Regions from separate parts of the Allobosea sp. P4_H5 genome, predicted to be linked through region 2. Evidence: riboswitches for the same ligand, from Rfam matches in the RefSeq annotation. Region 2 holds a riboswitch; each other region holds the start of a gene.
The links. A riboswitch is a leader RNA that binds a small molecule or an ion and turns the genes downstream of it on or off. The one in region 2 is predicted to bind cobalamin.
Positions count from the first base shown of each region.

Region 1 (2,254 bases), on a different contig from region 2:
GCCCGCGCCGATGCCGCCCGCCTCCGGCTGGACCGCTCTTCGGCTCGGAGCCGGTGTCGTTGCCATGCGCGAAGCCCCCCGGCCCCCTATTGGGTCGCCTTAAGAACGTGAGACGGACCACCCGGTTCCGCCTGCGCCCCAAGCCGCATTGCGAACTGCAAGCCGTAGACGCTAAGACGAAACGGTCTTCAACCATTGGTGTCAGCGATGGCGCGGGAAGAAACCGGAAACGGCGTTTCGGACAAGGCGGGGATGATCTGCCGGGCACTGCGCCGCGCGATCATCGAGCGCGCGCTCGAACCCGGCGCGACCTTGCCGGAGGATGCGCTCGGCGAACGCTTCGGCGTCAGCCGCACCCTCGCGCGCCATGCCCTTGCCCAGCTCGCCGCCGAAGGGCTGGTCGAACTACGCCGCAACCGCACTGCCGTCGTGGCAACGCCGAGCTGGCAGGAGGCGCGCGACACCTTCGACATCCGCATCGAGCTGGAGCGCCTCGTCGTGCGCCAGCTCGCCGGCCGGCTGAGCAAGGCGCAGCTTGCGACCCTGCGCGCCCATGTCGATGCCGAGGACGCGGCGCGTGGCGGCCCCGACGCGGTCTCGATCCGGCTCGCGACCGAGTTCCATATCCTGCTCGCTGAGATGACGGAGAGCCCGATCCTCGTCCGCTATGTCAGCGAGCTCGCCTATCGCTGCTGCCTGATCCTGTCGCTCTACAGCCGGCCGCATTCCTCGGAATGCGGCATCAACGAGCACCGCCTGCTGATCGACGCGCTCGCAAGCGGCGACGCCGGAAAAGTCACGAGCCTGATGCACCACCATCTCGATTCGGTAGCGGAACGCGCATTGGTGGCAGAGGCCAAGCCACGCGGGCGCGACATCATGGCGATCCTCGCGCCCTATGCGGAGGCGCCGGCTCCGGCTGCGAAGGCGGCGCGAAAGCGACCGCTCAAAGCGGCCGAATAAATCCCGTCCTGCAGGCTGCGGGCGAATTGACGCTGCCGCATTTCCGCCCTACTCGTGAACGCGACGGTTCCCTCACGGGATCAAAAGGGAACGCAGTGCGGATGGCTTGGCCATCTCATGCTGCGGCTGCCCCCGCAACTGTAAGCGGCGAGCCTTTCGCCATACGCCACTGGGACCTCGGCCCTGGGAAGGCGGCGAAGGGCAGCGACCCGCGAGCCAGGAGACCTGCCGTCAGCCGTGGTCACACGCGAACACATCGGCCGGGGTGCGCTGATGGGTGGTAGAACTGCGCGCACCCGGTTTCGGGAGCGGGTGGGGACATCTCGTTCGCGGTGACGTGCCACTGACGTTACCGCCGAGGTTTCCCGTGTTCCGTTTGCCAAAGCCCGCCAAGAGCGGGCGTTCGCCCCTTGCCTTCTCCCTGCTTGCCGCTTCAACGATGCTGATATCGCCCTCTGCACTGGCGCAGTCGGGCGAGAAGCCGATCGCGCTCGACGAGATCGTCATCAGCCCGACCGGCGTGCCGACCCCGGCCAGGGAGATCGCCAGCTCCGTCACCGTCGTCACCGCCCAGGAGATCGAGCGCCAGCAGCGCCGCACCCTGCCGCAGGCCCTTGCCGCCGTCCCAGGCCTCAACCTCGTCCAGACCAACGGGCCGGGCGGCCTCACCTCGGTCTTCATGCGCGGCACCAACTCCAACCACGTCAAGGTGCTGATCGACGGGATCGAGGTGAACGACCCCTCGACGCCGAACCGCTCCTTCGATTTCGGCCAGATGCTGACTACCGACATCGAACGCATCGAGGTGCTGCGCGGCCCGCAGAGCGGCCTCTATGGCGCCAATGCGCTCGGCGGTGTCATCTCGATCACCAGCAAGCGCGGCGAAGGTCCGCCCAAGGTGACGGGCTCGGTCGAAGCCGGCTCGCACGGCACCTTCAACCAGAGCCTCGGCGTCAGCGGTGGCAATGACCGCTTCGACTACGCTTTCGGCATCAGCCATTTCCGCGCGGAGGCCACGCCGGTGACGCCGCCGGAGCTCGTGCCCGCCGGACGGCGGCGCAATCCCAATTCCTATGACAATTGGAGCTATTCCGCCCGCCTCGGCGCCCGCCTGACCGACACGCTGAGCGTCAACTGGGTCGGCCGCTATATCGACGGGCAGTTGCTGTTCACCAATGATTCCGGCTTCCCAAGCCTGCCGGATGCCTTCCGCTCCAGTCAGAACTACCGTCAGGCTTTCACCCGCGGCGAGATCGTCTGGGATCCGCTCGACGGGCGCTTCGTCAACCGC
Region 1 is NZ_JBFUKM010000003.1:18,298-20,551, reverse strand. It holds gene AC1DS0_RS06565 (AI-2E family transporter) at 1-66, opposite strand, end outside; gene AC1DS0_RS06560 (GntR family transcriptional regulator) at 208-963, shown strand; cobalamin riboswitch at 1,013-1,210, shown strand; gene AC1DS0_RS06555 (TonB-dependent receptor plug domain-containing protein) at 1,331-2,254, shown strand, end outside.
Region 1: another riboswitch for cobalamin. It lies ahead of AC1DS0_RS06555 (TonB-dependent receptor plug domain-containing protein); the one in region 2 lies ahead of AC1DS0_RS12845 (ABC transporter substrate-binding protein).

Region 2 (2,254 bases):
CGGTGATCTTCGCCAACTCCGTGCTCGGCGCCCGCACCGCCAAACACCCGGACTTCCTCGATTTCTGCATCGCCGTCACCGGCCGCGCCCCGCTCGCTGGTGCCTTCCTCGACGAGGGGCGCCGGGCGCGCCGCGCGGTCCGGATCGAATTGCCGGGTGGCGCAGACAGCGCTGCCTGGCCGCTGATCGGCTATCTCACGGGCTTGGCTTCGCCCGACCGGATTCCGCTGATCAGGGGCCTGGCGAAGGCGCAGCCGACGCAAGATGATCTCAAGGCGCTCTGCGCCGCCTTCGGCACGACCTCGGCGGCGGCGATGCTCCATATCGAGGGGATCACGCCGGAAGCGGACAGCCTCGGCGGCGCTCCCGAGGACGAAGTCGCTATCACGCGCGAGCACCTGGCCGCGGGCTGGCGCAAGCTGAGCGAGGGGCCCCCGGATGTCGATCTCGTCGCTATCGGCAGCCCACACGCCTCGCTCGACGAATGCCGGGCGTTCGCAGAACGGCTCGACGGCCGCCCCGTCGCGGCTGCGCTCGCCGTCATCATCACGGCTGGGCGGGAGGTCGTCGCCGCGGCTGAAGTCGATGGCACGATGGCCAGGCTTGCGCGGAGCGGCGTCGCGGTCATCCCCGATCTTTGCTGGTGCTCGATCACCCGCCCGGTCTTTCCGGAGCAGGCGAAGGTGGTGCTGACCAACTCCGGCAAATACGCCCATTACGGGCCGGGCCTCTCCGGCTGCGCCGTCAGGCTGGGGACGCTCGACGACTGCATTGAGGCTGCACTGACGGGTGCTGCTTCCGCGCGGCTCCCCGCCTGGCTCGCCTGAGCCATCACGGTTGGCAGGCTTGACCTCGCGGCCCGGCCTTATAGGGTGACCGCGATCGAGGTTCTCCGGGTTGCTCCCGGAGCTAAGAGGGAATTCGGTGAGGCGCATTCCGCCAAAGCCGAGGCTGCCCCCGCAACTGTAAGCGGCGAGCTCTCCGTCCATCGTCCACTGGCGCTGATCGCGCTGGGAAGGCCGGGCGGAACCGGCATCGACCCGCGAGCCAGGAGACCTGCCCCGGTCGTCGAAGACGTCTTTCGGACGGGGTGTTCCGGAGCTGTGTGTCGATGGCGGCGATGCCCTCCATCCATCCACGCCCCTGCGCAGTTCCCCGCCTGCCATCTCGGGGAGCGATGAGACCCATGTTCATGAACACCGTCCGCGCCGTCGCGCAGAGCTTGACGGCTGCGCGCCGACCCTTCTATCAGAAATGCAACATTGTTACATTAAAGGCTTGTCCCGTGCCGGCTACCCGCCATCTCGTCCGCCTGCTGCAGGGACCCGTCGCGGCGCTCCTCGGCACCCTGATCGCGGGTGCCGCCATGGCGGCGCCGACACAATATCCGCTGACCCTTGAGAATTGCCGGGAGAGCGTGACTTTCAATGCACCGCCCAAGCGTGTCGTCGCGATCGGCCAGACCCAGACCGAGATCCTCTATGCGCTCGGTCTCGGCGATCGCGTCGTCGGCACCGCGGTCTGGTTCTCGCCGGTCGCCAAGCCCTATGAAGCCGTCAACGCCAAGGTGAAGCGCCTCGCCGACAATGATCCGAGTTTCGAGGCGGTGCTCGCCCAGGAGCCCGATCTCGTCACCGCGATGTTCGAATGGCATGTCGGGCCGAACGGCATCGTCGGCAAGCGCGACCAGTTCGCGAGGGTCAAGGTCCCGACCTATGTCTCGCCGACCGATTGCGTCGGCAAGGACAATTCCGGCGCCGGCGACGGCGTACGCACCCAGATGTTCACGATGGAGCTGGTCTACCGCAACATCCGCGAGTTCGGGCAGATCTTCGACGTCTCGGATCGCGCCGATGCGCTCGTCGCCGAGCTGAAGGCGCGCGAGGACAAGGCGGTCCAGGCGGTCGCGAACGTCAAGGCCAAGGACGTGTCGGTCGTGGTCTGGTTCTCCAGCCGGGATATCAAGGGCGATGGTTTCATGGCCGGCAAGAACGGCGTGCCCGCCTACATCCTGTCGAAGCTCGGCGCCCGCAACATCATCACCACCAATGAGGAATGGCCGCTGGTCGGCTGGGAGAGCATCGCTGCCGCCAACCCCGCGGTGATCGTCACGGTGAAAATGGATCGCCGCCGCTTCCCGGCTGATGACATCGAGAAGAAGCTCGATTTCCTCAAGACCGACCCCGTCGCCAGCAAGCTCGATGCGGTGAAGAACCAGCGCGTCGTCATCCTCGACGTCGGCGCGACCCGCGCC
Region 2 is NZ_JBFUKM010000005.1:316,420-318,673, forward strand. It holds gene lhpI (cis-3-hydroxy-L-proline dehydratase) at 1-827, shown strand, start outside; cobalamin riboswitch at 869-1,078, shown strand; gene AC1DS0_RS12845 (ABC transporter substrate-binding protein) at 1,367-2,254, shown strand, end outside.

Region 3 (2,254 bases), on a different contig from region 2:
GTCGAGATGAAGACCGGCGTCGAGATCGCCGATCAGATAGGTCCATTTGCCGTCGGCTGCGAGCGCGATCGTGCAGGGCCGCTTGCAGACGGCCAGGCACTCGACCGGGACGACGGCGATGCCGCTGCCGGCCATGCGCTCGGAAAGCGCCGCCGCAAGGCCGATGCCGGGCTGGTCATAGCCCTCCGGCAGATCCTCGCGCTGGCGCCGGCAGACGGTGCAGACATGGATAGTGCAGCCCGGCTCCAGCCGGGCGTCAGTCGCGAGGGCGAGATCGCCTTCGAGCATCAAAACGCCTCCTTGGATTGGCGCGGCCGTCGCCGGCCGCGCGAGGCGTCAGGCGACCGCGGTCACGGCGCTGCGGCGCGCGAGCCAGGGCCAGAGCACGCCGACGGCGAAGCCGGTGACGAGCCACAGCGCGGCCTGGATGGCGAGCGAAAGCGCGGCGAAATGCGCGGCGATCTCGGCCGGCACCTTGCTTTCCGGCGCGGCCGGATGCGGGGCACCGATCAGATGCGGCAGCAGCAAGGCGAGTACGGCGAGTGCCCGGGCCCAGGAAGCCTCGACGCGCAGGAAGACGAAGAGCGCGCCGGCGGTGACCACGGCCGTCAGYAGCCACCAGAGCTGTCGCTGCTGCAGCTCGGCCGCAGCGGAGCCCGGCAATTCCGGCGCCAGCCCCATGGCTGGAGCAAGGCCGAAGGCAAGGAAGCCGCAGACGGCCCAGGCGAGAGCACTGCGCTGGTCGATCTGTTCGTTCGCTGCGATCATCCCGGCGAGCAGCAGCGCGGCAAAGCCGATCGCGGTCGCGACCGTCACCAGGCTGGTGAAGGCGGTGCGCTGCAAACCGTCCTGCGGCTTCCATTCATGCTCGCCGGTGTGCTCGGCGCCGGCTTTCGGGTCGTTATGCGCGAGCTGGATGCGGGCCTCGCCAGTAAAGGCGGCCTGCATAGGTGCGCCCTGCGCGCGCAGGGCAGCCTCATAGGTCTCGGCCTTGAGGATCAGCGGGGTGGTGGTGACGTGCTGGAGCGCCGAGATCAGCAGCCCAGCCAGAAGCCCGGCCAGGATGCTGACCGTGAGAACACGCGTGACCATGTGCTTCCCCTCAATGACAGGGGAAAGCGAGGCCGTGACGGGTGTCGTGCGCCGCGTTGTGGATGTTGGACGAGGCGGCGAAGCCGACGGTGTAGATCAGCACGAAGCCGAGGATCAGCGCGGCGGCGACGGCTTTCGCCCGTTCCGAAACGCTGGCCTGGCTGGTGACGGTAGCCGTATTCATCTGGTTCTCCTTGGCCACCCCACCGGCAGCCTGCTGGACGACATCGAAAGACGGCAGGTCTCCTGGCTCACGGCTTGGTGTCCTGCTCCGCCTTCCCGGGAAACCCAGTGGCCGATGGCGCAGGACGCGCCGCTTACAGTTGCGGGGGCAGCCGCGGTCCTTCACCGCGTTCCCTTTTCACCTCGTCGTCGAGGCACCGTCACGGATGATCATTAGCCACAGGCGCGGTGCTGTGCAATGCACGACGTCTCTGCGAAAGCGAATGCCAGACATGACCCTTCCTCCGCTCACCCTCGTCCTCGGCGGCGCCCGCTCCGGCAAGAGCCGTCATGCCGAGGCGCTGATCGAGGCGCTGCCGGGTCCCTGGACCTATATCGCGACTGCCCAGGCCTATGATGACGAGATGCGCGCCCGCATCGCCGAGCATCGCGCCAGGCGCTCGCGCGATTGGCAGACGGTCGATGCACCGGTGGCTCTGCCCGAAGCGATTCGCAATGCACGGACTGGGCAACCCATCCTCGTCGATTGCCTGACGCTCTGGCTGACCAATCTGCTGCTGGCCGAGCGCGACATCGCGATCGCGAGCGGCGAACTCGTCGCCGCGTGCCGCGAGGCGAGCGCGCCGGTGGTGCTTGTTTCCAACGAGGTCGGCCTCGGCATCGTGCCGGACAATGCGCTCGCCCGGCGCTTCCGCGATGAGGCCGGCCGCCTGCATCAGCGGCTTGCGGTGCAGGCCGGGCGCGTGGTCTTCATGGTCGCCGGATTGCCGATGCAGGTGAAGTCGTAGAGCGAAGTGACGAGATGACGAACGAGGTCGAGGACGCCGCCCGCCACAAGGCGAAGATGGAAAAGCGCAAGGCGGTGCAGGACGCCGAGGTCGCTGGCAAGACGCTGGAAAAGGGCTTGCTGATCGTCAACACCGGCCCAGGCAAGGGCAAGTCGACCGCCGCCTTCGGCCTGATCCTGCGCGCGCTCGGC
Region 3 is NZ_JBFUKM010000019.1:80,223-82,476, reverse strand. It holds gene AC1DS0_RS28995 (DUF1636 family protein) at 1-288, opposite strand, end outside; gene AC1DS0_RS28990 (CbtA family protein) at 337-1,092, opposite strand; gene AC1DS0_RS28985 (CbtB domain-containing protein) at 1,103-1,276, opposite strand; cobalamin riboswitch at 1,312-1,491, opposite strand; gene cobU (bifunctional adenosylcobinamide kinase/adenosylcobinamide-phosphate guanylyltransferase) at 1,539-2,063, shown strand; gene cobO (cob(I)yrinic acid a,c-diamide adenosyltransferase) at 2,078-2,254, shown strand, end outside.
Region 3: another riboswitch for cobalamin. It lies ahead of AC1DS0_RS28985 (CbtB domain-containing protein); the one in region 2 lies ahead of AC1DS0_RS12845 (ABC transporter substrate-binding protein).